DNA from 4 places in the Mesorhizobium sp. B2-4-6 genome. Region 2 is predicted to be linked to each of the others. Evidence: predicted binding sites of a transcription regulator. Region 2 holds the regulator's gene; each other region holds the start of a gene.

Region 1 (7,128 bases), on a different contig from region 2:
GTCGCCGCTTTTCCGCCCAGTTGCGCCCGCGCGTCACGGATCGAGGCGGCATAGGTTACCAGCGGTCGCTTGACGCCATGGCTTATCAGCGTGCGCCTGACTTGCGACGAGGCGCCCGCGATAATGAAGCGTCCTCCGGCGCGCCTGGCCTTGCGCACGGTGCTTTCGATGACGTTTGCCGCGGTCGAATCGAGGAAGGGCACCGCCGTGCAATCGAGGATGAAGTTCCTGCGCTGGTCGGCGATACGGTCCAGCACCGCGGCAACCGTTGCCGCAGCGCCGAAGAAGAAGGCGCCGGAGATGCGGTAGATGACGGTGTCCGGATCGGTGGCGGCGGCGAGGTCATAGGCTACGCGCCCGCCATTTGCGTCGTCGGCGCGGTCGTCCGTCACCGACGGGACGTGCGCCTCCACCTCGACCGAACGTGCCATCCGCCCGATGAACAGCAGCGCGCCCAGCGCGAAGCCGATCACGATGCCGGTGGTGAGGTCGCGGAAGATGACAAGTCCGAAGGTGACCAGAAGCACCAGGGCGTCGCCCCAGGACGATCGGATCAGCGCCAGGAAGGCTGGCTTCTCCACCATGTTCCAGGCCACCGTGGCCAGCACCCCGGCAAGCGCCGCCAGCGGGATATAGCTGGCAAGCGGCGCAGCCACCAGCATGAACAGCAGCAGGAAGGCGGAATGGAATATTCCCGACAACGGTCCATGCGCGCCGGCGCGGATGTTGGTTGCCGTGCGCGCGATCAGTCCGGTCACGCAGATCCCGCCGAAGAGCGCCGAGCCGATATTGGCGATGCCCTGTGCTACCAGTTCGCAGTTGGAGCGGTGCCGTCGGCCGGTCATACCGTCCGCGACCACGGCGGAAAGCAGCGACTCGATCGCTCCCAGCAGGGCGAAGGAAATTGCATCGGGTACCACGGAGATGAGCTTCTGCGCATCGAGCGGCGGTAGAGTCGGGTCCGGCAACATCCGCGGAATGCCGCCGAATTGCGTGCCGATCGTCTCCACGGGAAGACCAAGAGCCGTCGCGGCCAGCGACGCCGCGGCGACCGCGATCAGTAGGCCCGGCCAGGAGGGCCGCCAGCGCTTCATGGCCACGATGATCCCTATCGTCAGCGCGGCGACGGCAATGGCCGCCGGATTTGCTGTCCCGGCAGCCTTGCCGAGCGCGATAAGCCGCGGCAGCAGGTCGCCTGGCTCCTTGCCCGGCAGCGTCAGGCCGAACAGGTCGTGCAACTGGCTGGACAGGATGATGACGGCGATGCCGGCTGTGAAGCCGACCGTTACCGGATAGGGGATGAACTTCACATAAGCGCCGAGCCTCAGATACCCGGCCGCGATCAGGAAGACACCGGCCATAAGCATCGCCAGGATCAGTCCGTCGACGCCGTGCCGGTCGACCGTCGAGGCCACGACCACGATGAAGGCGCCGGCGGGCCCGCCGATCTGGAACCGGCTGCCGCCAAGCGCGCCGACGATGAAGCCGCCGATGATCGCCGTGAACAAACCGCGCTCCGGCCCGACATGCGAGGCGATTGCGATCGCCATCGACAGCGGCAGAGCCACGATGGCGACCGTCAGGCCGGCGATTAGATCGGCCCTCAGCTGCCTGAGGTGGTAGCCCTCGCGCAGCACCGTCACCAGCTTTGGCGTGAACAGCTCGGCGAACCTCGGCCGCGCCTGATGGTGAATTGCCCGCCGCGCCTGATCCATGAACTGCTTCCGCTCCACAGGGCGGCGGGATCGTCGGCTGCATGTCGGCGGTCGCCGTCGCGATAACCGTTGCGACGCTGCATCGCGCTGCCCGAAACCGGCTACGGTTTCCGGGGGCGGATGCAGTTGCGGCTCAGCCCTGCGGGTTCTGCGCCACGATGGCCTTGAGGCGTACGCCCCTGCCGCCGCGTTCGCTGGTCTGGTTCTCGCCGATCAATTCCACCCCGACCTCATCGAGGGCCTGGATGACCTTCATCAGCGTGTCGACGACGCCTCGCACGACGCCCTCGCTCGCCTCCATACGCTGTATCGTCGGAAGCGAAACTCCGGCGCGCTCGGCGAGCGTTCGCTGGTCGATACCGGCCAACGCTCTTGCGGCGCGCATCTGCGCAGCAGTGATCATCGGCCAGAACCTATGTCTGAGTCTGCGGTGTCAATGGATAATATAAACATCCTGATGTTTCAACCCTCATTTGGCATAGATGAAACATTGGTTATTCGCTATCCGTAACAACCTTGCGTCGCTGCACCAGGCGTGCCGCAAGCCAGCACAGCATGGCCCATGCGAAGCCCGCGCACCAGCCGGCAAGCACGTCGGACGGCCAGTGCACGCCAAGATAGACGCGGCTGGCGCCGATCAGCACCGTGGTGAGCACGGCAAGGCCAAGCACGAAGACTTTCGTCCTGCGGTCCGGCAGGAAGCGGGCGGCCAGCGAGCCGAGGGTCAGATAGGTCACCGCCGACAGCATCGCGTGGCCGCTGGGGAACGAGAGCGAAGTCTCGGTGACGAGATGCGAGACGAGATCGGGGCGCGGCCGGTCGACCTCGAATTTGAGCAGGCTGGAAAGCACTTGCCCACCCGCCACGGCCGCGAACATGAACAGAGCGGTCAAGGGCCTGCGGATCAAGAGCAGATAGACGATCGTCGCCGTCGTGATCAGCACCAGCACAGCGGTGCTGCCCAGCGCGGTGACGTCGCGCACCGCACCTTCGAGCCAGGGTGGACCGATTGGACTGTCCGGCTGCCCGGCATGGCGGAAGGCAAGCAGGATTTCCGTATCGAAGGCATGTGGCGTGGTGGCGCGCGCCACCTCAATCAGCTCCACTAGGCCCCATAGACCGCCGGCAATCACCAGCCCGGCCAGCAGCACCGGGAATTCCATTTTGTTAAGCAGCGCGTTGGCGGTCGATTTCATTCTGGCCTTGGGTCCAGCTACAGCCGTTGGATATAGGGCCCAAGCGTGATCAGCGCGACGGCGGCGATCGCCAGCACCATGCCGGTCGCTTGCAAACCGTTGAGCCGCTCGCCGAAGAAGGCGAGCGCCACGACATTGACCGCGACGAGCTGGATCACCGCCGACAGGCTGAACGACACCGACATGCCGAATTCGCGCACCAGCCGCAGCATGATCAGATTGCCAGCCGTGTAGAGCGCCAGGGTCAAAAAGAGCTTGGCCAGGCTCGGCGCCATCCCCCAATGCTTGGCCGCCATCGCCGCCAGCAGGAACATCACCGTCGAAATGCCGAGCTGCCCCAGTCCCCAGAAACTCACCTGTCGTCCCCTTCTTGAAGCGCCGTCGCCACGCCGACCGCAGCCCTTGTTTCCGAAGCGGGCGAGACCGTCAAGCTGGGCGATGGAGGATAGGGCGAAGGCCGCGGACCGACATCGACGACTTCGCCAATCACCGAGGGGGTACGTCGAAGCCATGTCACGAAAATGTGATCGGCGCGCTTTAGGGGTCGAAAGGTCAAAATCCCAGCCACCTCAAGAAGCCAGAGGAATCCCATGACCGTGACCCCTGAGACCCGCTTCCGCACCAGCCAGCTCGAGGAAAATGACGGCCCGCCCGCCAACCCGACCGACAACCGCACCATGGGCGAGATCATCGCCGCGCGTTTCTCGCGCCGCGGCTTTCTCATGGGCTCGCTGGCCGTCTCGGCCATTGCCGCCACCGTCAGCCCGCTGGCGCTGATCGCCGCCGACGAGGCGCGCGCCGCAGAGGCTTCGGCTTTCAAGTTCGACGAGCTCGAGGCCGGCATCGACGACAAGCACCATGTCGCGCCGGGCTATGACGCCGACGTGCTGTTGCGCTGGGGCGATCCGCTGTTCGCCGACTCGCCGGAGTTCGATCCGGCAAAACAATCGGCCGAAGCCCAGGCCAGGCAGTTCGGCTACAACAACGACTATGTCGGCTATATCCCGATCGACGGCTCCGCCGAGCACGGCTTGCTGGTCGTCAATCACGAATACACCAACCCGCATCTGATGTTCCCCGGCATCGTCTCGATCGTCGAGAAGGACGGCAAGAAGGCCGCCGAGGTGGCGCCGCTCTCGAAGGAGCAGGTCGATGTCGAGATGGCCGCACATGGCGGCACGATCGTCGAAATCCGCAAGCAAGGCGGCAAGTGGCAGGTGGTGCGCGACGGCAAGCTCAACCGCCGCATCATGTCCACCACCGAGATGGCGCTGTCCGGCCCGGTCGCCGGCCACGATCGCGTCAAGACCAATGCCGACCCGTCCGGCGCGAAGGTCATCGGCACCGTCAACAACTGCGCCGGCGGCGTCACGCCCTGGGGCACCTATGTGATGGCCGAGGAGAACATCCACGGCTATTTCTCGGGCGAATTGCCGGAAGGCCACAGGGAGGCCGCCAACTACAAGCGCCTCGGCATTCCGGAAGGCGCCTATGAGTGGGGCGCGCATTACGACCGCTTCAACCTCGCCAAGGAGCCGAACGAGCCCAATCGCTTCGGCTGGATCGTCGAGGTCGACGTCAACGATCCGGCTTCGGTGCCGAGGAAGCGCACCGCCATGGGCCGCTTCAAGCATGAGGGCGCCGAGTCGATCGTCGCCAGGGACGGCCGCGTCGTCTTCTATCTCGGCGACGATGAGCGCTTCGACTATGTCTACAAATTCGTCACCGCCGGTAAGTTCAATCCCGATGACCGCGCGGCCAACATGGACCTGCTCGACGACGGCACGCTGCATGTGGCGAAATTCGCCGAGGACGGTTCGGTCGAATGGATCCCGATCGTTTTCGGTGAAGGCCCGCTGACGGCGGAGAACGGTTTTGCTTCCCAGGCCGACGTTCTCATCGAGACGCGGCGCGCCGCCGACCTGCTCGGCGCCACCAAGATGGACCGGCCGGAGGACATCCAGCCCAATGCCGGCAACGGCAAGGTCTATGTCATGCTGACCAACAACACCAAGCGCAAGGCCGAGCAGGTCGACGCCGCCAATCCGCGCGCTGGCAACGCCTTCGGCCACATCATCGAGATCGTCGAGGAAGGCGGCGACTTCGCCGCGACCAAGGGCAAATGGGAGGTGCTGTTGAAATGTGGCGATCCGTCGGTGGCCGATGTCGGCGCCACCTTCTCCACCGCGACCACCGCCCATGGCTGGTTCGGCATGCCGGACAATTGCGCCGTCGATTCCGCCGGGCGCCTGTGGGTCGCCACCGACGGCCAGGGTCCGAAGGCCACCGGCCGCACCGACGGCCTGTGGGCGGTCGATACCGAGGGTGCCGCGCGGGCAACGTCGAAACTGTTCTTCCGCGTCCCGATCGGCGCCGAGATGTGCGGCCCGCTGTTCGCGCCTGACGACCAGACGGCTTTCGTCGCCGTCCAGCATCCGGGCGACGGCGGCGAGGACTGGGAAGGCTTTGGCCGCCCGTCCTATTACGAGGACCCGTCGACCCGCTGGCCGGACTTCAAGCCGGACATGCCGGTAAGGCCGTCGGTCGTCGCGATTACGAAGCAGGGCGGCGGCAAGATCGCGGTGTGATGCGCTGAGGCTAGCGCAAGCGTTGGGGATTGGCGGAAGCCTCCCCAACGTCGTCATTCTAGGGCGAAGCAGGAGCGAAGCTCCGTCGCGGAGACCCTGGAATCCATGCCGTGACCGCGATCACAGGGCGCAGCGGAGCAGAATTCTGCACCGTGCAACGCTCGCATGTCACGGAATGGATCCTCGGGTCTGCGCTGCGTCGCTGCGCTCCTCGCTCCGCCCGTGGATGACGAAGCCGAGCAGTCACTTCGCGCGTTGAACCATGGCCACGTTCATCCTGTTTCTCAGGCGGAAGCCGATCGACTCGTAAAGTTCGATCGCCGCCGCATTGCTGTCATAGGCGTGCAGGTACGCAATCTCGCCGCGCGCCGCGATCCTGCCCGCCACGAACACCCACAGCAGCCGGGCAAGGCCGCCGCCGCGGAAATCCGGATGCGTGCAGACGCCGCTGAGTTCCGAGCAACCGGGCTGCTTCATGCGCTCGCCGGCCATCGCCGCCAGCCAGCCGTCGATCCTGATGCCCCAGAAATCGCCGAGGCTCAGCGCCTCCAGCGTGAACGGGCCGGGCTTGGTGAGAGACGCGAGCAAGCAGCGCCACGCTACGCGTCATGCCCGGTTGCGCGACGCCGAGGGATTGCGCCAAAGCCGACGCGCGCATGGCGCGTTTCGCGCGGTCGATGGACGATACTGGACGCTTTCGGACGTTTGCCCTTCATTCGCCGCCAAATGCATCCTATATCGCGCTGGCGCGACGCGGCCGGCAGCGGTCGCCAGCGATTCGCGACCTGAGGGCGGCAGGTCATCCATTCTTGGCATGCGGAGCTCATGGCGCCCCTGCGCATCTATTTCGACAGGCTTCTCGACGCCGTGGCGCCCAAGGTTCCGCGGCGCGAGTTGACGGATGCCGAACGCCTGGCGCTGGTGCGCCGCCATGGCGATTTCTCGCTCGCCTACTCCACGGCCGTGCAGCAGAAACTGTCCTATTTCAGCGATGGCGACGGCTACATAGCGTTCGGCACCAAGATGAGCCGCCATTTCGCGCTGGGCGATCCGGTGGCCGAACTGGCCGACCGCCCGGCCTATATCAAGCGCTTCGTCGAGGCCGCCGGCGGCCCGTGGTTCGTCCAGGTCGGCGCCGACACCGCCAAGGTGTTGGCCGGCCTCGGCTACCAGGTCAATCGCCTCGGCATCGACACCAGGCTGCTTTTGCCGGCGCATGATTTTTCCGGCAAGCGCAACGAAACCGTGCGCTATTCCGAGCGCTGGCTGACCAAGAAGGGTTTTACTCTCGCCGAGGACAAGGGCGACAGGCTGCTCGAGGAGATCAAACAGCTTTCCGCCGACTGGCGCAAGGAGCGCATCATCAAGCGCTGGGAGATGGGTTTCCTCAACCGCCGCTTCTCCGAAGAGCTCGGCGCCGACATGCGCCGCTTCCTCCTGCACAGCCCCGAAGGCCGGCTTCTCGCCATTCTCGATTTCGACCCGCTGTTCCGCGACGGCAAGGTGGTCGGCTACACCACTTCCTTCAAGCGCAAGCAGGTCGACGCGACGCCGCATGCCGAAATCGGCTTGACCAAATTCGCCGTCGACCGCTTTCGCGAGGAAGGCATCTCCGAGGTGACGCTCGGT
Region 2 (7,128 bases):
GTGCGGCGCGACCCAGACTGGCCCGAAGGCCGGCACAGAGGCTTTTTTTCGCGCCTCAAAAAAATAGTGATCCAGCAAAACGAAGCTGTCAACTGCGATTCTGATGGGTTTTGATGGGCCAGGGCATTTTTTTCGGCATCCGCAATAAATAATGACACAGGCTGCGGCTTCTGCCACTATCCCTAGCATGTCACCGACAGGCCATGGCATCATCATCAAGGCCGCGATGACTTGGAGGACGCGCGAGACAATGTCGGTCGGAATCCGCCACGACGATTTGCGTCGGCGCAACCGTGCCATGGTGATTTCGGCCGTGCGCCGCGCCGGCCAGCCCTCGCGCACGGAGATTGCCGCCACCACCGGGCTCAGCCACTCGACCATTTCGGCGATCTCCGCCGATCTGATCCAGGAAGGCATTCTCACCGAAAGCAAGGCCAGCGAGCCGACGGCATTGAAACGCGGCCGGCCGCAGATCGGCCTGGCGCTGAACCCCGAAGCCGCCGCGGTGCTGACCGTGGTGCTGTCGCTGAACTTCCTGTCGGTCGCCGTGATCGATTATGCCGGCCAGGTGGTTGCGGAGGAGCAGCAGCGCCTGGACACGCTCGTCATGCCCCGTGACGAGTTGATCGGCGAATGCATGGCGATCGTGCGGCGCCGGATGCGGGATCCCGACCTCGACGTGGGCAGCGTCGCACGCATCGCCATGGGCATTCAGGGCATCACCGATTCCCATTCACGCGCCATGCTGTGGTCGCCGATCACGCCACTGACCGACATCCCCTTCGCCGACCTCCTCGAAAGCGAATTCGGTATTCCCGCCACCATGGAGAACGACTGCAACATGATGGCGGTGGCGCTGCAATGGCGCGATCCCGAGCGTTATCGCGACGACTTCATAGCCATCCTGCTCTCGCACGGTATCGGCATGGGCCTGGTGCTGAAGGGCGCGCTGTTCAGCGGCACGCATTCCTCCGGCGGCGAGTTCGGCCATATGATCCATCGTCCGGGCGGCGCGCTCTGCCGCTGCGGCCGCCGCGGCTGCGTCGAGGCCTATGCCGGCAATTACGCGATCTGGCGCAGCGCCATGGGAATAAGCGAGGATGCCACGCCGACCGACGTCGGCGACGCCCATATGCGCGCGCTGGCCGCGAAAGCCCGGCAGGAGGACGGACCCGAGCGGGAGGCTTATCGCCGGGCGGGCGAAGCGCTCGGTTTCGGCCTCGGCAGCCTGTTCGCCCTCATTGACCCCGCGCCTGTCGCCATGGTCGGCGTCAGCGCGGCCGCCTTCGACCTGATCGAGCCGGCGCTGCGAGAGGCGATCGCCCAGACCGCCGGCGGCCAGCACTCGGAATCGATCTCCTTCGACACCGAGCCGAACGAACTGCCGCTGATCCGCGAAGGCTGCGCCATGCGCGCGCTGACCTTCGTCGATCAGGAGATTTTCGCGCCAGGGGTGCAGGCAAGAGCGGGGGCCGGGAAGAACGTGGCCTGAGGACCAGGAGACCACTGAAGGACCGAGTTCGGCCTTGAGCGGGAAATCATCCCTCGGCAGCGGGTTCTCCGCGATATCGCAGCGCGTCGACCACCACCCTGAAAGCCGACGAGTTCAGCCGCCTGTTTGCATAGTAGAGATAGTAGCCGGGGAGCGGGGGAACGAACACATCGAGCACGCTGACCAGCACTCCGCGGTCGAGATGGGCCTGTACCTGGTCGAGAGGCAGCAGCCCCAGGCCGACGCCGGCAAGGGCTGCATCCAGGATGAGATCGATCGAATTGTAGGTCGCCTGGCCTTCGACGCTGACGCCGACGATCCTCCCGCCGATCTTCAGGTTCCAGGCATAGAGCTTGTTTGACGTGGGCAGGCGCAGGTTGATGCAGCGATGCTCCGTCAGTTCATTGGGCTCGAGCGGCGCGCCGCGCAATCGCAGATAGTCGGGCGAACCGACGATCGCCATCGCGATATCGGGCGAAATTCTGACGGCAATCATGTCTTTGGCCACCTGCGAGCCCAGCCGCACGCCGGCATCGAAATTGTCGGCCACGACATCGGCCAGGCTGTAGTCGATGAATATCTCCACGTTCAGGCCGGGATATTGCGGCAACAGTTTCGCGATCGCCGGTGACAGGATCGTCCGAGCTGCGTGTTCAACCGATGTGATGCGGATCGTGCCGGCGGGCGTTTCCCTGAACTCGGCCAGCATCTCGATGCTCTGGTCGAGTTCGCGCAGCGTAGGCCCAAGCGTTGCCAGCAAACGCTTTCCCGCTTCCGTCGGCGCCACACTTCGTGTGGTCCTCGCCACCAGCAGGACGCCGAGACGCTCCTCAAGCCGTTTGACGATCTGGCTCAGTGTCGACTGGGAGATGCCGAGTTTCGCGGCGGCCTTGGTGAAGCTGCGTTGCTCCGCGACCACGTGGAAGGCGGCCAGGTCGGCGATCTCTTCGCGTCTCACTTATCATCCTACCAATAAGTCATAGTGGATTTTACCGGCTAATTCGATGAATTGCCACGGCCTAGAATGCAAGGGATCTCGTGCAGATGCATCGACGCCAACCCAGTGCAAGGAGTGCCATCATGGGCAAAATCAGCTTCCCCAACTCCAACAATCAGGCAATCGCCATGTCGGCCGTCATCAATTTTCCGGAAGACTTCAACAAGACCAGGACCTACCCGGCAGTCATCGTTTCGCATCCAGGCGGCGGCGTGAAGGAGCAGACGGCGGGCACCTATGCAAGGAAGCTCGCCGAACAGGGCTTCATCACCATCGCCTACGATGCCTCCTACCAGGGCGAGAGCGGCGGGCAGCCGCGCCAGCTCGAAAACCCCTCTGTCCGCACCGAAGACGTGAGCGCCGTGCTCGATTACCTGACCACGCTCCCCTATGTCGACAATGACCGTATCGGTGCGATGGGCATCTGCGCCGGCGCCGGCTATACGGCCAATGCGGCAATTGACGACCCGCGCATCAAGGCCGTCGGAACCGTGAGCGCCGTCAATATCGGCCAGATGTTCCGCAACGGTTGGGACAACAATATCAAGGATGCAGACGCCCGCGCCGTGATCGCGGCCGGCGCGGCGGCACGGACTTCCGACGCCAACGGTTCGGAGGTCGGCAGGATTCCGTTGGCGCCACTGAAGGAAGACGACGCTCCGAACGAAGAACTGCGCCAGGCCTGGGAATATTATCACACGCCCCGGGCCGAATACCCGACCGCACCCGGTTATGCGACGGCTCGCAGCCTGTCGCAGATCATTCCCTACGACGCCTATTCCAAGGCCGAGGCCTACCTCACCCAGCCGCTGCAGATCGTGGCCGGGAGCAAGGCCGGCAGCAAATGGATGAGCGACGACCTCTATAGCCGCGCCGCCAGCAAGGACAAGAGCTACCATGTCGTTGAAGGGGCCAACCACATGGATCTCTATGACGGCGAGAGATATGTCGATGAAGCAGTGTCGGTGCTGGCGCCTTTCTTCGGCAAGACGCTGCAACCCATCGGCGGAAGGTAATCGTCCAAGGGATGCGGGATCGACCAGGGTTCGTCCCCTTCGACCCGGAACAAGCGAGGTCATATGATCAAGGTTCTCATTCTCGGCGCGGGTGGCCAGATTGCCCGCCACGTCATCGACATGCTGGCGGGCGACGGTGACCTTCATCTGACCCTGTTTGCCCGCAACACGGCGCGCCTTGCCGGCCTTGCCGGGCCAAATCAGAACGTTGTCCAAGGCGACGTTCTGGACGCCGCAAGGCTCGACGAAGCGATGCAGGGACAGGATATCGTCTACGCCAATCTGACCGGCGCGGACCTCGACAGGCAGGCTCGGGCCGTGATTGCCGCCATGAAGAAGGCCGGCATCAGGCGACTGATCTTCATTCTGGCGCTCGGCATCTATGACGAAGTGTCCGGCAAGTTCGGCGAATGGAACGCCGCCATGATCGGCGAGGACCTGAAACCCTTCCGGCGCGCCGGAGACGCCATCGAGGCCTCCGGTCTGGAATACACGATCCTGCGGCCCGCATGGCTGATGGACGAGGCGGTCATCGACTATGAAACGACCGCGCGCAACGAGCCATTCAAGGGCACGTCGGTATCGCGCGTCAGCGTGGCCGATCTGGTTGCTCGGATTGTCCGAGCGCCGGATCGGCATGTCGGCGAAAATCTCGGCGTCGACAAGCCGGGCACGGATGGTGACAAGCCCGATTTCATGTGAAGCGGCGGCGGGGCAGAGGGCGGTTCCCACCGAACGGTGAACCGCTCTAATCCTCCCTGATCGCGTACCCCGCCCCGCGGATGGTGCGGATGACGTCCGGCATGCGGCCGTTGTTGACCGCCTTGCGCAGGCGCCCGACATGGACGTCCACGGTGCGCTCGTCGATATAGATCGTCTCGCCCCAGACATTGTCGAGCAGCTGGCTGCGCGAGAACACGCGGCCGGGATGGCGCATCATGAATTCGAGCAGGCGGAACTCGGTCGGGCCGAGCCTGATCTCGCTCTTCTTGCGGTAGACGCGGTGCGATTCGCGGTCGAGCACGATGTCGCCGACCTTGAGCACGCTGGACAGCACCTCCGGCTTGGCGCGGCGCAGCAGCGCCTTGACGCGCGCCATGAACTCCGGCGTCGAGAACGGCTTGACCAGATAGTCGTCGGCGCCGGTCGAGAGGCCGCGCACGCGGTCGCTTTCCTCGCCGCGGGCCGTCAGCATGATGATCGGCAGCCGCTCGGTCTCGGGCCGCATCCTGAGACGCCGGCAAAGCTCGATGCCGGAAACCGCCGGCACCATCCAGTCGAGCACGAGCATGTCGGGAACGTTTTCCTGAAGGCGGATTTCGGCCTCGTCGCCGCGGGTCACCACTTCGACCTGGTAACCCTCGGATTCGAGATTGTAGCGGAGCAGCACCCCCAGCGGCTCCTCGTCCTCCACCACCATGATGCGTGGCGCGATCATTGGGGTAACCTTTTCGTCAGGCCGCCGGCGCCGACATTGCGGTCTCGTCCTGCTTCGGACGATTGGCGGGCAATTGCGTGCCGGTCAGCACATAATAGGCGTTCTCGGCGATGTTGGTCACATGGTCGCCGATGCGCTCGAGATTCTTGGCGCAGAACAGAAGATGCGTGCAAGCGGTGATGTTGCGCGGGTCTTCCATCATGTAGGTCAACAGCTCACGGAAGACGGAGGTGTATTTGACGTCGATGCGCTCGTCGTCGTTGCGAAGCTTGGCCAGCGCCGTGGCATCGCCCACCATATATTCCTGGATCACGGCCTGGACCTGGATCAGCACCATCTGCGCCATGGAATCGATCGAATGCGTGAGGTCGCGCGGCGCGGCGCTGACGCCGACCGAGCCGACGCGCTTGGCGATGTTCTTGGCGAGATCGCCGATGCGTTCGAGGTCGCCCGCCATACGGATCGAGCCGACCACGTTGCGCAGGTCGTCCGCCATCGGCTGCCGCTTGGCGATCAGCGTGATGGCGCGGTCGTCGAGCTCGCGCTGACGAGCGTCCATGATGGCGTCGTCGGAGACGACGCGCTGCGCCAGCGCATTGTCGGTCTCGAGCAGCGCCTTGGTCGCGCCGCCGACCATCGAGCTGGCGAGATCGCCCATGTCGTTGATGAGCCGGCTGATCTGCCTCAGATCCTCGTCGAAGGAGGCGACGGTATGTTCGGCCATGATGATGTCCTCGTATGAACTCAGCCGAAGCGGCCGGTAATGTAGTCCTGCGTGCGCTTCTCGCGGGGCGAGGTGAAGATCTTCTCGGTCCGGTCGAACTCCACCAGCTCGCCCAGATACATGAACGCCGTCTGCCGCGACACGCGCGCCGCCTGCTGCATGTTGTGGGTGACGATGACGATCGTGTAGTCGGCCTGCAACTCGTCGATCAGTTCCTCGATCTTGGCGGTCGACAGCGGATCGAGCGCCGAGGCCGGCTCGTCGAGCAGGATGACCTCGGGCTTCACCGCCACGGTACGGGCGATGCACAGGCGCTGCTGCTGGCCGCCCGAGAGGCTGAGGCCGCTGGCGTTGAGCTTGTCCTTGACCTCGGTCCACAGCGCGGCGCGCTTCAGCGCCGACTCGACGCGGCTATCCATCTCGGCCTTGCTGATCTTCTCATAGAGCCTGACGCCGAAGGCGATGTTCTCGTAGATAGACATCGGGAATGGCGTCGGCTTCTGGAACACCATGCCGATCTTGGTGCGCAGCAGGTTGAGGTCCTGCGAGCGGTCGAGGATGTTCTTGCCGTCGAGCAGCACCTGGCCCTCGGCGGTCTGCTTCGGATAGAGCTCGTAGATGCGGTTGAGCACGCGCAGCAGCGTCGACTTCCCGCAGCCCGACGGGCCGATGAAGGCTGTCACGCTGCGCTCGGGCAGGGACAGGTTGATGTCCTTCAGCGCCTTCGACTGGCCATAGTAGAAATTGAGGTTCTTGACCTCGATCTTCGACTTCTCGACGGTCGTGTCGGCTACGTTCAAATCGGTGGACAACATCGGTTTCATCTGTCCTCTCTGCGTCCGGTGAGGCTGCGCGCGAAGATGCTCAGCCCGAGAACCGTCAGGGTGATTATGAGTGCGCCGGTCCACGCCAGTTGCTGCCATTCCTCATAGGGGCTGAGGGCGAACTGGAAGATGGTCACCGGCAAGCTGGCCATCGGCGCGTTGAGATTGCTCGACCAGAACTGGTTGTTGAGCGCGGTGAAGAGCAGCGGCGCCGTCTCGCCGGAGATGCGGGCGATCGCCAGCAATATGCCGGTAACGATGCCGGACAGAGCGGCGCGATAGGCGACCGAGCGGATCACCACCCAGCGCGGCGCGCCGATGGCGGCGCCTGCTTCGCGCAGCGCGTTGGGCACGAGGTTCAGCATGTCCTCGGTGGTGCGCACCACCACCGGGATCACCAGGATCGACAGCGCGACGGCACCGGCGATGGCCGAGAAGTGCCCCATCGGCCGCACCATCAGCTCATAGACGAACAGGCCGATGATGATCGACGGCGCCGACAAGAGGATGTCGTTGATGAAGCGCACGATCGTGGTCAGGCGCGAGAAGCGGCCGTATTCGGCCATGTAGGTTCCGGCCAGGACACCGATCGGCGTGCCGACGATGACGCCGATGACGGTCATCACGATGCTGCCGT
Region 3 (7,128 bases), on a different contig from region 2:
AACAGGTGATCGTCAGGAACGATCCCTGGTGCCGCGGTGTCGTGCTGCTCGGGCTCGAAGCGCCTCAGGACGAGCTGGTCGCGGCCTTCGCGGCAACCGCCAACGCGCCGATCGTCAAAGGGTTTGCCGTCGGTCGCACCATCTTCATCAACGCCGCCGAACAATGGCTGGCCGGCAGGATGTCGGATGACGAGGCAATCGCCGACATGGCCGCGCGCTTCGAGCAGCTGACCGAGGCGTGGCTTGCCGCGCGCGGCCGCAAGGCCGCATAAGAAGACCGCTGAAGGATTGCGGAGGAAACACGATGAGCAAAACAATTCGCCTGACGATGGCGCAGGCGCTGACCCGCTTTCTCAGCCGGCAAATGACCGAGATCGACGGCAGACAAGTGCCGATCTTCGGCGGCGTCTGGGCGATCTTCGGCCATGGCAACGTCGCCGGCGTCGGTGAGGCGCTCTATGAGGTGCGCGACGAGCTGCCGACCTTCCGCGCCCATAACGAGCAGGCAATGGCGCATGCGGCGATCGCCTATGGCAAGGCGAATTTCCGCCGCCGCTTCATGGCAGCGACCACCTCGATCGGCCCCGGTGCGCTCAACATGGTGACGGCCGCGGCACTTGCGCATGTAAACCGGTTGCCTGTCCTGTTTTTGCCCGGCGATGTCTTCGCCAACCGCCTGCCCGACCCGGTGCTGCAGCAGGCCGAGGATTTTTCCGACGGTACGGCAACCGTCAATGACTGCTTCCGCCCTGTATCGCGCTATTTCGACCGCATCACGCGTCCGGAGCAGATCATTCCGGCGCTGAACCGCGCCATGCAGGTGCTGACCGATCCGGCCGAATGCGGCCCGGTGACGCTCTCGCTCTGCCAGGACGTGCAGGCCGAGGCCTTTGATTATCCCGAAAGCCTGTTTGCCGAGCGCGTCTGGACGCCGCGCCGGCTGCGCCCCGACCGCAATGAACTGGCCGCCGCCGTCGCGGCGTTGAAGGGGGCGAAAAAGCCTTTGGTGATCGCCGGCGGCGGCGTTCTCTATTCGCAGGCGACCAGCGAGCTGGCCAAGCTGGTGCAGGGCGCCGGCATCCCGGTTTGCGAGACCCAGGGCGGCAAGTCTTCGCTCCCCGACGATCATCCGCTCAACATGGCCGCCGTCGGCGTCACCGGCACCTCAGCCGCCAACCGTCTGGCCGAGGAAGCCGATGTCGTGCTTGCCGTCGGCACCAGGCTGCAGGACTTCACCACCGGCTCCTGGGCGCTGTTCAAGAGTGCCGGCCGCACCATCATCGGGCTGAACACCCAGGTTTTCGACGCCGGCAAGCATTGGGCGTCGCCGCTGGTCGCCGACGCCGCCGAGGGGCTTGCCGAGCTTGCCGCCGGACTGAAAGGCTGGAAGGCGCCTGCCGCCTGGACCGACAATGCATTGAAGGGCAAGACGGAATGGCAGGTCGCCGCCGCCAAGGTAACGGCCTCGACCAACGCGGCCTATCCTTCCGACGCGCAGGTGATCGGCGCCGTGCAGCGGGCGATGGGCTCCGATGTAACGCTGCTGCATGCCGCCGGCGGCCTGCCCGGCGAATTGCACAAGCTCTGGCAGGCCGGCGCGCCGGGCTCCTATCATGCCGAATACGGCTTCTCGACCATGGGCTACGAGATCGCCGGCGGGCTCGGCGTCAAGATGGCAAGGCCTGACCAGGAGGTCGTCGTCATGGTCGGCGACGGCTCCTATCTGATGCTCAATTCCGAGATCGCCACCTCTGTCATGCTTGGCTTGAAGCTCACCATCGTGCTGCTCGACAATCGAGGCTATGGCTGCATCAACCGGCTGCAGATGGCGACCGGCGGCGCCAACTTCAACAATCTCCTGAAGGACTCGCGCCACGAGGTGATGCCTGACGTCGACTTTGCCGCCCATGCGGCGAGCCTCGGTGCCCTCGCCGAGAAGGTGGCCTCGATCGCGGAGCTGGAGACGGCGCTGGCCAAGGCCAAAGACAACGACAGGACCACGGTGCTGGTCATCGACACCGATCCGCTGGTGTCTACCGAGGCCGGCGGCCACTGGTGGGACGTCGCCGTGCCGGAAGTCTCCTCGCGGCCCCAAGTCAACGCCGCGCGCAAGAAATACGAGGAAGCCTTGGGCGGCCGTCAGGGCTGAGCCGGCGTCCGCCTCATAATGAACTGACATCGGAGCGAAGACTTGAAAGCCAAACTGGGCATGTCCCCCATCGCGTGGTGGAATGACGATCTCGTGGAACTGAGCGATGACGTGTCGCTGGAGGAGTGTCTGCGCCAGTCGCGCTCGGCGGGCTTCACCGGCATGGAGATGGGCCGCCGCTTCCCCAACGACCCGAAGGTGATGCTGTCGATCCTGAGAGAGGCCGACGTCACGCTTTGCGGCGGCTGGTTCTCCGGCACGCTGGTCGATGAGGACATGGCCAGGAACAAGGACCGAATCCAGCCGATGATCGACCTGTTCAAGGCGGTCGACGCGCCCTGCATCGTCTATGGCGAGGTCGGCCGCTCCATCCAGGGCGATCGTTCGAAACCCTTGGCCACCAAGCCGAAGCTTACCGGCGACGAGATGAAGGCCTATGGCCGCCGCGTCACCGAATTCGGCGAATGGTGCGCGGACCAGGGCATGCCGCTTTCCTACCACCATCACATGGCGGCGGTGGTCGAGACCGAGCCGGAGCTCGACGCCTTCATGCGCCATTCCGGCGAAGGCATTCCGCTTTTGCTCGATGCCGGCCATCTGGCCTTTGCCGGCGGCGACGTGCTGCGCGCCATCGACAACCACCACAAGCGCATCAACCATGTCCATGTGAAGGACGTGCGCATGGGCCTGATCGACGGGCTCGACCGCTCAAAACAGTCCTTCCTCGATGCCGTGGCGCTCGGCGCCTTCACCGTGCCGGGCGACGGCTCGCTCGATTTCGGCGCCATCGTCCAACGGTTCGCCGATCATGGCTATGAGGGTTGGTTCGTCGTGGAAGCCGAGCAGGATCCGAAGAAGAACCCGCCGCTCAAGATGGCGCAGGTCGGCCACAAGGAGCTGATGCGGGTGATGACGGCCGCCGGCTATACGGTCGAGACGCAGGGTTTTCCGGCCTGAACGGGGGATTCGTCATGAATGATGGATTAGTCGGGACGCTCGGTCTATCTGATGCGCCTTGGGCAAATCCTGGATTGGCGCGATGAAAGACTATGAGCACCCCTTCTTCCGGCCGCTGTGGCGCCGCATCGCCATCGTCGCGGTCTGCCTGGTCTGGTCGGTGATCGAGTTCGCCTCCGGCACGCCGTTCTGGGGCGTCATCGCGCTGGGCTTCGCCGGTTATGCGGTGTGGCAGTTTTTCTACCTCTACAAGCCGGCCGAGGAAGCAAAGCCTCCGGCCGAGCCGAGGGAATGAAGCGGTCGATGGGGTGGAGGGTTCACGGATCGGACAGCGCGCATGGCGCATCGGATGCATTAGCGATTGGCTGAAACATCTTTCGCTTCGTCATCCACGGGCGAAGCAAGGAGCGAAGCGACGCGGCGCAGACCCGAGGATCCATTCCGTGACTTCGAGGCAGCCGCTGCGGTGCAGAATTCTGCTCCGCTGCACTCTTCGACTGAGGGAACGGAATGGATCCTAGGGTCTCCGCGACGGAGCTTCGCTCCTGCTCCGCCCTAGGATGACGAAGTTGAGAGGAACCGGCCAATCTTCACGGTTTTCACGATAGTCCAATGAACGATGAAATCCTGCAAGCAGGCCTGAAAATCGAAGCGTCGAGGAATTAGGAGACAAAAATGTCGAAACTGCTCGTCAAGGCCGACAAGGGCCACGGCCACGTCGCTCATGTCACGCCGCAAAGCGCCGGCTGGACCTATGTCGGTTTCGATCTGCATCGGCTGAAAGCGGGCGAGACGGCGTCCGGCAAGACCGGCGACCGCGAGGTCTGCCTGGTCTTCGTCACCGGCAAAGGCAAGGCGTCGGCCGGCGGCAAGGACCTAGGCCTGCTCGGCGAGCGCATGTCGCCCTTCGAAGGCAAGCCTTGGTCGGTCTATGTGCCGGAAGGCGCTGACTGGTCCGTGACGGCCGATACCGAACTGGAGCTTGCCGTCTGCTCGGCGCCTGGCTTAAGCGGCGGCCTGCCGGTGCGCGTCATCGGACCTGACGATCTCGACCGGGAAGTGCGCGGCAAGGGCACCAACACGCGCTACGTCACCAACATCCTGCCCGAGGGCAAGCCGGCGGATTCGCTGCTGGTGGTCGAGGTGATCACGCCAGGCGGCCACACCTCGAGCTATCCGCCGCACAAGCACGACCAGGACAATCTGCCGGCGGAATCCTATCTCGAGGAGACCTATTACCACCGCCTCAACCCGCCGCAGGGCTTTGCCTTCCAGCGCATCTACACCGATGCCGACCGCAACGGCGTGCGCGAGCTGGACGAAGCGATGGCGATCGAGGACGGCGATGTCGTGCTGGTGCCGAAGGGCTATCACCCCTGCGCGGCCTGCCACGGCTACGACCTCTATTACCTCAATGTCATGGCCGGACCGAAGCGGACGTGGAAATTCCACAACGCGGCCGAGCACGAGTGGCTGATGAAGGCCTGATCGGCACGCCGGCGAAGTCGTTGGTCCAGTCCGGAAAAATCGTCGGCTAAGCACCTAGCGACTGGACTTGCCTTCGAAAACCCACGAAAGCTTCGTCAATCCGTCATGGAAATCACCTATGGCAGCGGTTCCGGTGCATGTCGCCGCAAACGCTCCGGCGTTTTTGGGCCACGACTTGCCAAGACAATGACTTGAAGCGCGTCGCATATTCCTTTCGGGGCGCGCAGCGCGCTTGACGAGGAATGCCCATGCGCTACGCCATCTACTACACTCCGGGACAGGACGAGAAGCTGGCGCGCGTTGCCGCCAACTGGCTGGGCCGCGATCCGTTTGGCGCGGCGACGCGACCGGTCGAGGCCGTGGGCGATCTGTCGGCCGCGGAAGTCGCCTTCCATACCGCCTCCGCCAGGCGCTACGGGTTCCACGCGACGCTGAAGGCGCCGTTCCGGCTGGCGCCGGACGAGACGGAAGCTTCGCTGCGCGCTGCTCTCGACAGTTTCGCCGAAGCCACTCCGCCAGTCGTCATCCCGCGCCTAGTGGTCGGCCAGATCGACGATTTCTTCGCCCTGGTGCCCGAAGCCGCGTTCGCCCCGATCAACGATTTCGCCGGCGAGGTCGTGCGCGCCTTCGACTGCTTCCGTGCGCCATTGACCGAGGCCGAGATCGAGCGCCGCAGCCCAGATTCGCTGAAGCCGGACGAGTTCCGCAACCTCTGCCAATGGGGCTATCCTTACGTCTTCGACACGTTCCGCTTCCACATGACGCTGTCGGGGCGCGTTGGGCCACAGGAAAGCCCGCGTCTTCGCGCAGCGATCGACGGACTGTTCGCCGACGTGCTGCGGCAGCCGGTGCCGGTGGATGCGCTGACATTGTTCGTCGAAAGCGAGCCCGGCGCCCCGTTCATGGTGCTTTCCCACCATGCGCTTGGCCACGGCCCGGCCCGCAAGACCGCCTAGGGCAGTTCAGCGGAAACGCTGAACTGCCCTATCTCTTTGTTTACGCAGTTCCGGGCGGAAAACCGCAAGGCACTTTTCCTGGAATTGCTCTGACTTTTGTTTACGCAATTCCGGGCGGAAAACCGCAAGGCACTTTTCCTGGAATTGCTCTGATTGACCGCTTGAGGTAGGACCGCCTGAGATGACCGCCGAAACCGTTCTCACCAATGCCCGCATCGTGCTGCCGGACGAAATCGTCGAAGGCTCGCTGTTGTTGCGCGACGGCCTGATCGCCGCCGTCGAACCGGGCGCTGCCCGCGCCGGCGAGGACATGGGCGGCGACTACATCATCCCGGGTCTCGTCGAGCTCCACACCGATCACCTCGAAGGCCATTACGCGCCGCGCCCGAAAGTGCGGTGGAACCCGATTGCCGCCGTGCTTGCCCATGACGCCCAGGTGGCGACCGCAGGTATCACCACCGTGCTCGACGCCTTGCGCGTCGGCATGGACGAGGATGCCGACCTGAAGTCCGACGACGTTCGCAAGCTGGCCGACGCGATCGAGGACAGCGTGCGCCAGGATCGGCTCAGGGCCGACCATTTCATCCATCTGCGCTGCGAGGTCTCGGCGCCGGACTGCCTCGAGGCTTTCGCCAATTTCGAGACTGACGACCGGGTGAAACTTGCCTCGCTGATGGACCATGCGCCCGGACAGCGCCAGTTCGTCAACCTCGAGACCTATGCCTACTATTACCAGCGCAAGCTGAAGCTGACGGACCAGGACTTCAAGAAGTTCTGCGAGAAGCGGATGGCCGAATCGGCCCGCAATTCCGGTCCGAACCGCGTCTTCATCTCGGCCGCCTGCCAGGAGCGCGGCATTGTGTTGGCGAGCCACGACGACGCGACCTCCCGCCATGTCGAAGAAGCAATCGAGCAGGGCGTGCGCGTCGCCGAGTTCCCGACGACGGAAGAGGCGGCCAAGGCCTCGAAGGCGGCCGGCCTCGGCGTGCTGATGGGCGCGCCCAACGTCATGCGAGGCGCCTCGCATTCCGGCAATGTCTCGGCGCGCACGCTTGCCGCCGACCGCCTGCTCGACATCCTGTCGTCCGACTACATCCCGTTCAGCCTGATCCAGTCGGCCTTCTTCCTCGGCGATGTCGTCGAGGGCATCTCGCTGCCGCAGGCGGTCGCCATGGTTTCGAAGAACCCGGCCGAAGCCATCGGCCTTGCCGATCGCGGCGTCATCGAGCCGGGCCGCCGCGCCGACCTGGTGCGGGTGCGGGTCGACGACCATGTGCCGGTCGTGCGCACCGTGTGGCGCCAGGGCCGCCGGGTCGCATGATGGTCTCGGCCCTCATCGAGCGCGAGCTGGCCGAAAGCCTGCCGATCCGCAACGGCGTCTTCGTCGCGGTGGTCGGCCCGAGCGGCGCCGGCAAGGATACGATGATCGGCTACGCCAAGCAGCGCTTCGCCGGCGAGACGCGGCTGGAATTCGTGCGCCGCGTCATCACCAGGCCGAGCGACACGGCAAGCGAGGACCACGACACGCTGGCCGATGCCGCCTTCGCGGAAGCGGAGGCCGACGGCGCCTTCTCGCTG
Region 4 (7,128 bases), on a different contig from region 2:
CATCCCGCCGCTGCTGGTCATCTTCTTCTGGTATTCCGGCGTGCTGGCCGTGCTGCCGCCGCCACGCGAGAGCATCCATCTGCCTTTCGGCTCCTTCCTCAACCAGCGCGGCTTCTATTTTCCGCGCGCCGTTTGGGGGGATGGCTCCTGGCTGATCGGCGTCGCACTGCTGCTCGCCATTGCAATGGCCTGGTTCGTCGCCCACAGGGCGCGACAGCGGCAGAAGGCGACCGGTCAGCAATTTCCGGTCTTCTGGACATCGGTCGCGCTTATCGTCGGCCTGCCGGTGCTGGCCTACCTGCTTAGCGGCATGCCGCTCACCTTCGATTTTCCGAAGCAGTCGACCTTCAACCTGACCGGTGGCTTCTGGGTCAAGCCGGAATTCCTGTCGCTCTTGCTGGCGCTCTCCTTCTACACGGCGGCCTTCATCGCCGAGATCGTGCGCGCCGGCATCAGGGGCGTCAGCAAAGGCCAGAGCGAAGCAGCGGCGGCACTCGGCCTCCGCTCCGGTCCGATCCTGCGGCTTGTGGTCATCCCGCAGGCGATGCGCATAGTCATCCCGCCGCTCACCAGCCAGTATCTCAACCTGACCAAGAACTCCTCGCTGGCGATCGCCATCGGCTATCCGGACCTTACCGCGACCGCCGGCACGGTCCTCAACCAGACCGGCCAGGCGGTGGAGGGCGTGTTCATCATGATGATCGCCTATCTGGTGCTGAGCCTGGTGACGTCCTTTGTCATGAACATCGTCAACGCCAGAATGGCGCTGGTGGAGAGGTAGGGCCATGCAGGAACACGACATGTCCTGGGTGCGCACCGAGATGGCGCTTGCGCAGCCGGCCCCGCCTACCGAACGCGGCGCCTATGCCTGGGTGCGCAAGAACCTGGTCGGTTCGGTCGGCGACACCGTCCTCACAATTCTCGGTATCGCCATCGTGCTCTGGGTCCTGCCGCAGGTCATCAACTGGGCTTTCCTCAATGCCCAGTGGACCGGGCCCGACCGCACGGTCTGCACCACCGTCACGCAAGGCGGCATCCAGCCCGATGGTTGGACCGGCGCCTGCTGGGCTTTCGTCAACGCCAAGTTCGGCCAGTTCATGTTCGGCACCTATCCGATCGAGGAGCGCTGGCGGCCGATCCTGGTTGCCATCCTGTTCGTGGCGCTGTTGGTGCCGATGCTGATCCCGCGCGTGCCGGGCAAAAGACTGAACGCGATCCTGCTTTTCGCGGGATTGCCGGTCGTCGCCTTCTTCCTGCTGCTCGGCGGTGTGTTCGGCCTGCCGGCTGTCGAGACTGCGCGCTGGGGTGGGTTGCTGGTCACGCTCAGCCTTTCTTTTGTCGGCATTGCGGTGTCGTTGCCGCTCGGCGTGATCCTGGCGCTAGGCCGGCGCTCGAAGATGCCGATCATCAAGGTGCTTAGCGTCATATTTATCGAGACGGTGCGTGGCATCCCGTTGATTGTGGTGCTGTTCTTCGCCAGCGTCATGCTGCCGCTGTTCCTGCCCGTGGGCGTCACCTTCGACAAGTATCTGCGTGCGTTGATCGGCGTGTCGCTGTTTGCCGCCGCCTATATGGCCGAAGTGATTCGTGGCGGCCTGCAGGCGATCCCGAAGGGCCAATATGAGGGCGCCGATTCGCTCGGCCTCGGCTACTGGCAGAAAATGGGCCTGATCGTGCTGCCGCAGGCGCTGAAGCTGGTCATCCCCGGCATCGTCAACACCTTCATCGGCATGTTCAAGGACACCAGCCTGGTGCTGATCATCTCGATGTTCGACCTGCTCGGCGTGGTGAAGCAGAATTTCGCCGATGCCAACTGGGCGACCCCGCAGACCGCGAAGTCCGGCCTGATCTTTGCCGCCTTCGTTTTCTGGCTGTTCTGCTTCGGCATGTCGCGCTATTCAATGTACACCGAACGCCGGCTCGATACCGGTTATAAACGATAAAAGGGAACAGGTTATGGCCACCGAAAACGCCGTCAGCGCGGAAGAAATCAAGGTCAACGCCGCCAAGATGCACATCTCCACCACCGATGTCGCCATCGACATCGTCGGGATGCACAAATGGTATGGCGAGTTCCATGTGCTGAAGGACATCAACCTCAAGGTGATGCGCGGCGAGCGCATCGTTATCTGCGGTCCGTCCGGTTCCGGCAAGTCGACCATGATCCGCTGCATCAATCGGCTGGAGGAGCACCAGAAGGGCAAGATCATCGTCGACGGCAAAGAACTCACCAACGATCTGAAGAAGATCGACGAGGTGCGCCGCGAGGTCGGCATGGTGTTCCAGCATTTCAATCTGTTCCCGCATCTCACCATCCTCGAGAACTGCACGCTGGCGCCGATCTGGGTGCGCAAAATGCCGAAGAAGCAGGCCGAGGAGATTGCCATGCATTTCCTCAAGCGCGTCAAGATCCCGGAGCAGGCCAACAAATATCCAGGCCAGCTCTCGGGCGGTCAGCAGCAGCGCGTGGCGATCGCGCGCTCGCTGTGCATGAACCCGCGCATCATGCTCTTCGACGAACCGACCTCGGCGCTCGATCCGGAGATGATCAAGGAAGTGCTGGAGACGATGGTGGGGCTGGCGGAAGAGGGCATGACCATGCTCTGCGTCACCCACGAGATGGGCTTTGCCCGCAAGGTCGCCAATCGCGTGATCTTCATGGATCAGGGCCAGATCGTCGAGCAGAACACGCCGGCCGAGTTCTTCGACCATCCGCGCCATGAGCGCACGAAGCTCTTCCTGTCGCAGATACTGCACTGAGGCGGAGCCCGGTAACAGGTTGCTCGGAGGTTGCTCGAACCACCCCTCGGCTTCGTCATTCTAGGGCAAAGCAAGGAACGAAGCGACGCGGCGCAGACCCTAGAATCCATGCCGTGACATCGAGGCGTTGCTGCGGTTCAGAATTCTGCACCGTCGCGCCCTACGGCAGAGGTCACGGCATGGACTCTCGGGTTAAGCCCGAGGATGACGAAGTCACGAACGGGTTCGGCCAATCTCGAGAGCTGCGACAAATGGGGCCAGCTTACCGCGCCTGATGCGAAAATTCCTGCGATATCTGGCAATGCTCGTCGCAGCGGTGGTGCTTGCCGCCGCGCTCGGCACGCTGGTGCCGCGCCCGCTCTGGCCAGCCGCCGCCCGAGGCGAGGGGACGCGGCACATATTGGTGCTGAGGAACCCGATCCACACCGACATCGCTGTGCCCCTCGATGATGGCGTACGCCGGCGCTTCGCCTTCCTGGCCGATGCCGGCCTGCCGATCGAAGCGCCAGGGGCGCGCTACATCGTCTTCGGCTGGGGCGGCCGCGCCTTCTATCTGGAGACCCCGACATGGTCGCAGCTGAAGGCCGCGCCGGTGTTGAAAGCGCTCACCATCGACGCTTCGGTGATGCATGTCGATGTCGCCGGCGCGATCAAGGAGCCGCATCCCGCCGTCGCCGGCTTCGACATCGACGAAGCGCATTTTGCGGCGCTGCTCGACCATATCGCGGTGAGTTTTCGGCAGGGGCCGGGTGGCCCGATGGCGATCGAGAATGCTGGGTATTCAACCTACGACCGCTTCTACGAAGCCAACGGCCATTTCAACGCCCTGGTCGGCTGCAATATCTGGACGGCGGCTGCGCTGCGCGCCGCCGGCCTGCGCACGGGATGGTGGAACCCGCTGCCGGTGACGCTGTGGTGGTCGTTGCGGTTGTATGATTAATGCATGTCGCGCAAAAGTGTGCAGCGGTTTTGCGATAACGACATGCATGGAAACAAAGGCTAAAGCGCGTCGCCTGAATCCGCTTCAGCGCGACGCGCTTTAGTAGCAATTGGCGAGCGCCTCGTTCCTTCGCGAGCCTATCCGGTCGTCCGCCTCCTACCGCCTGACCACCTTCCGCTCCTCCCAGCCATAGAGCCAGTCCAAGTCCGCGGCGAGCCTCTCAGCCGTCCGCGTCGCCAGCACCAAGTTGCGGGCGATCGCCACCGGTCCCCTGGCATGCCAGGCAAGGCGATTGAGCGCGCCGCGTTTCAGCACCTTTTCGACGCGCGGCCGTCTGAGATCCTCCCAAACCGTCAGGCCCTGCTTCGGATCGCCGGGAAAATCGGCGACCAGATTGGCGAGCATCGAGGCGTCCTCAATCCCCATCGCCGCGCCCTGGGCCGCGAACGGCGTCATGGCATGCGCGGCGTCACCGATAAGCGCGACGCCGTCCGGCGTCGTCCAGCGGCGCTGCTCGACCGTGTGGATGGGGAACGCCGTCCAGGGGCCGGCGAGCGCCACCAGGTTCGACAGCGTTGCCGCCGTGCCGCGCATGGCATCGGAAAGAAGGGCGGGGTCTGCATGACCGGACCAGCCTTCGGCGATCCGCTCGCCCTTGGTGAAGGCCGCAAGGTTGAAGGCGCGGCCCTTGCTCACCGGATAGGCGACCATGTGGAAGCCGGGATGCAGGAAGGTGGTGACGCTGTCAGTAGCGCCGATTTGCGCGAAGGCCTTGCCGGCGGCGCTTTCCGCAGGAACCGTCGCGCGCCAGGCGAGCTCGCCCGAAAAGCGGCTCGCCACAAAGCCGGCCGTCCTGGCAAGCCCCGCGCGAAGCGAAGACCAAACACCGTCCGCTCCGATAAGCAGGCCGCCTGTGACACTTGTCGCTTTGCCGTCGATCTCGACCGCTGCGGCAACGCTTTGCGGGTCGAGGGCGATGCCGGTCACGCGCGCCCCGGTGACAAGCTCTATATCTGGCCGGTCCGCCGCCGTGGCCATCAGCGCTGCCTGCAGGTCGGCGCGGTGCGCCACCAGATAGGGCGCGCCCCAGCGTTTTTCTCCGGCTTCCCCAAGCGGCACACGCGCCAGCTCGCGCAAGCTTCTTGCGTCCTTCAGCACCACCGCTTGCGGCCGGATCGCGTTTGGCAGCAGGCGGTCGAGCACACCAAGCCGGCGCAGGATGCGGGTCGCGTTGGGGGAAAGCTGGAGGCCGGCGCCGGCCGCTTCGAGTTGCTTTGCCTGCTCGAACAATTTTACCGGGAAACCGCGCTCGGCAAAGGCAAGCGCCGCCGTCAGTCCGGCAATGCCAGCCCCGGCGATGACGATTTGCCGGGACCGTGTTTCAGCCATGATCTAGCAGTCATTCATGATCTGCAGGGTCAGGCGGCCTGGTCGATATAGAGGCAGCCGGCCGGCTGCGTCTCCGTCGCCTTCAGCGACGGCGAATAGCGATAGAGCGTCGAGCAGTAGGGGCAGACCTTTTCATTGTCGTCGCCCATGTCGAGGAACACATGCGGATGGTCGAAAGGCGGATTGGCGCCGGTGCACATGAATTCCCTGACGCCGATCTCGATGACCGGATGGCCCGCGTCGTTCTGGAAATGGGGAATGCTACCGCCTGCCATCGTCGTCTCCAATTGGGTTCGGCCAGTGGGTGTGACCCGTCTGCATCTGGAGCATAACAGGTCCGTTTGCAAGATCGATGAAATCAAACTGTCGCAAAAGGCTGGCAGAGGATAAGTTGAGCCGGTTAAGCGCATGGGACTGGCACGGATCGATTCCGTGACGATCATGCGTCACAAAGACGTGTTAGAGCGTCGCCTGACGGCAATATGCGGCGTTCCCTGGGACGGTTGCGGGCAAGAGCGGGAAACCATGAACGAATTGAAGCCTGTGCAGAGCGAGTTCATCACCGTCGAGGCGGCCAGCCCGGACGGCGGCAATCCCGACCGTTTCGTCAACCGCGAGTTCTCCTGGCTGCAATTCAACCGCCGCGTGCTGGAGGAATCGCTGAACGAGCACCACCCGCTGCTCGAACGCGTCCGCTTCCTGTCGATCTCGGCCGCCAATCTCGACGAGTTCTTCATGGTCCGCGTCGCCGGCCTTGCCGGCCAGGTGCGCGAGGGCATCGCCTTGAAAAGCCCGGACGGCCGCACGCCCGAGCAGCAGCTCGAGCAATTGCTGCGCGAGGTCGAGCGCCTGCAGGAGGACCAGCAGAAGAGCCTCTCGGCGCTGATGGTCCTGCTCAACAAGGAAGGCATCGAAAGCATCACCCGCGATGCGCTCACCAAGGACGAGAAGGCTTGGCTGGAAGAGCATTTCCAGGAGCAGGTTTTCCCGGTGCTGACGCCGCTGTCGATCGACCCGGCGCATCCGTTTCCGTTCATTCCCAATCTGGGCTTCTCGATCGCGCTGCAACTGCGCCATCGCAAGAACGGCGAGGAGATGAGCGCGCTGCTTCGCCTGCCGGTGGCGCTCAGGCGGTTCATCCGCCTGCCCGACCGCAAGAACCATGTCCGCTTCATTCCGCTGGAGGAAGTGGTCGGCATTTATATCGGCAAGCTTTTCCCCGGCTACGAGGTCAAGGGCTCCGGCACGTTCCGCATCATCCGCGACAGCGACATCGAGGTCGAGGAAGAGTCGGAAGACCTGGTGCGCCTGTTCGAAACGGCGCTGAAGCGGCGCCGCCGCGGCTCGGTGATCCGCATCGAGTTCGACACGCTGATGCCGGCCGCGTTGCGGGACTTCGTCGCCGGCGAGCTCGGCGTCTCGTCGAGCCGCATCAGCGTGCTCACCGGTCCGCTGGCGCTCAACCAGATCTCCGAGATCGTCGCCATTCCGCGCGACGATCTCAAATTCACGCCCTACAATCCGCGCTTTCCCGAGCGCATCCGCGAGCATGGCGGCGACTGCTTCGCCGCCATCCGCGAGAAGGACATCGTCGTCCATCACCCATACGAGTCCTTCGACGTGGTGGTGCAGTTCCTGCGCCAGGCCGCCGCCGACCCGGAAGTGGTGGCGATCAAGCAGACGCTCTACCGCACCTCCAACGACAGCCCGATCGTGCGCGCTCTGATCGATGCCGCCGAGGCCGGCAAGTCGGTCACGGCACTGGTCGAGCTCAAGGCGCGTTTCGACGAAGAGGCCAACATCCGCTGGGCGCGCGACCTCGAGCGCGCCGGCGTCCAGGTCGTGTTCGGCTTCCTGGAGCTGAAGACACACGCCAAGATGTCGCTGGTGGTGCGCCGCGAGGACGGCAAACTGCGCAACTATGTGCATCTCGGCACCGGCAACTACCACCCGGTTACCGCCCGCATCTACACCGACCTGTCCTTCTTCACGACCGATCCGACGATCGCGCGCGATGTCGCGCAGCTCTTCAACTTCAT

Evidence for each region. The regulator PhoB, encoded in region 2, activates phosphate uptake and scavenging genes when phosphate is short. The targets are predictions, from matches to a motif close to TGTCATNNANCTGTCAT.
Region 1: a site for PhoB is predicted at 3,423-3,439, ahead of FJ957_RS20945 (PhoX family phosphatase). Genes of this name have one in related genera too.
Region 3: a site for PhoB is predicted at 4,685-4,701, ahead of FJ957_RS19760 (DUF1045 domain-containing protein). Genes of this name have one in related genera too.
Region 4: a site for PhoB is predicted at 5,443-5,459, ahead of FJ957_RS26910 (RNA degradosome polyphosphate kinase). Genes of this name have one in related genera too.

What each region holds. Positions count from the first base shown of each region.
Region 1 covers NZ_VFVI01000008.1:246,107-253,234, reverse strand. The annotation lists gene FJ957_RS20965 (SulP family inorganic anion transporter) at 1-1,715, opposite strand, end outside; gene FJ957_RS20960 (helix-turn-helix transcriptional regulator) at 1,849-2,118, opposite strand; gene FJ957_RS20955 (phosphatase PAP2 family protein) at 2,210-2,911, opposite strand; gene FJ957_RS20950 (hypothetical protein) at 2,929-3,267, opposite strand; gene FJ957_RS20945 (PhoX family phosphatase) at 3,502-5,499, shown strand; partial or broken gene FJ957_RS20940 (GNAT family N-acetyltransferase) at 5,743-6,084, opposite strand; gene FJ957_RS20935 (phosphatidylglycerol lysyltransferase domain-containing protein) at 6,325-7,128, shown strand, end outside.
Region 2 covers NZ_VFVI01000010.1:11,645-18,772, reverse strand. The annotation lists gene FJ957_RS22590 (ROK family protein) at 251-1,492, shown strand; gene FJ957_RS22585 (LysR family transcriptional regulator) at 1,539-2,450, opposite strand; gene FJ957_RS22580 (alpha/beta hydrolase) at 2,573-3,505, shown strand; gene FJ957_RS22575 (SDR family oxidoreductase) at 3,569-4,207, shown strand; gene phoB (phosphate regulon transcriptional regulator PhoB) at 4,254-4,943, opposite strand; gene phoU (phosphate signaling complex protein PhoU) at 4,960-5,667, opposite strand; gene pstB (phosphate ABC transporter ATP-binding protein PstB) at 5,688-6,491, opposite strand; gene pstA (phosphate ABC transporter permease PstA) at 6,488-7,128, opposite strand, start outside.
Region 3 covers NZ_VFVI01000008.1:15,187-22,314, forward strand. The annotation lists gene iolC (5-dehydro-2-deoxygluconokinase) at 1-272, shown strand, start outside; gene iolD (3D-(3,5/4)-trihydroxycyclohexane-1,2-dione acylhydrolase (decyclizing)) at 305-2,149, shown strand; gene iolE (myo-inosose-2 dehydratase) at 2,192-3,106, shown strand; gene FJ957_RS19750 (DUF3329 domain-containing protein) at 3,189-3,401, shown strand; gene iolB (5-deoxy-glucuronate isomerase) at 3,782-4,594, shown strand; gene FJ957_RS19760 (DUF1045 domain-containing protein) at 4,843-5,550, shown strand; gene FJ957_RS19770 (alpha-D-ribose 1-methylphosphonate 5-triphosphate diphosphatase) at 5,732-6,871, shown strand; gene phnN (phosphonate metabolism protein/1,5-bisphosphokinase (PRPP-forming) PhnN) at 6,868-7,128, shown strand, end outside.
Region 4 covers NZ_VFVI01000014.1:76,837-83,964, reverse strand. The annotation lists gene FJ957_RS26945 (amino acid ABC transporter permease) at 1-781, shown strand, start outside; gene FJ957_RS26940 (amino acid ABC transporter permease) at 786-1,943, shown strand; gene FJ957_RS26935 (amino acid ABC transporter ATP-binding protein) at 1,957-2,760, shown strand; gene FJ957_RS26930 (TIGR02117 family protein) at 3,035-3,700, shown strand; gene FJ957_RS26920 (FAD-dependent monooxygenase) at 3,857-5,089, opposite strand; gene FJ957_RS26915 (zinc-finger domain-containing protein) at 5,119-5,364, opposite strand; gene FJ957_RS26910 (RNA degradosome polyphosphate kinase) at 5,615-7,128, shown strand, end outside.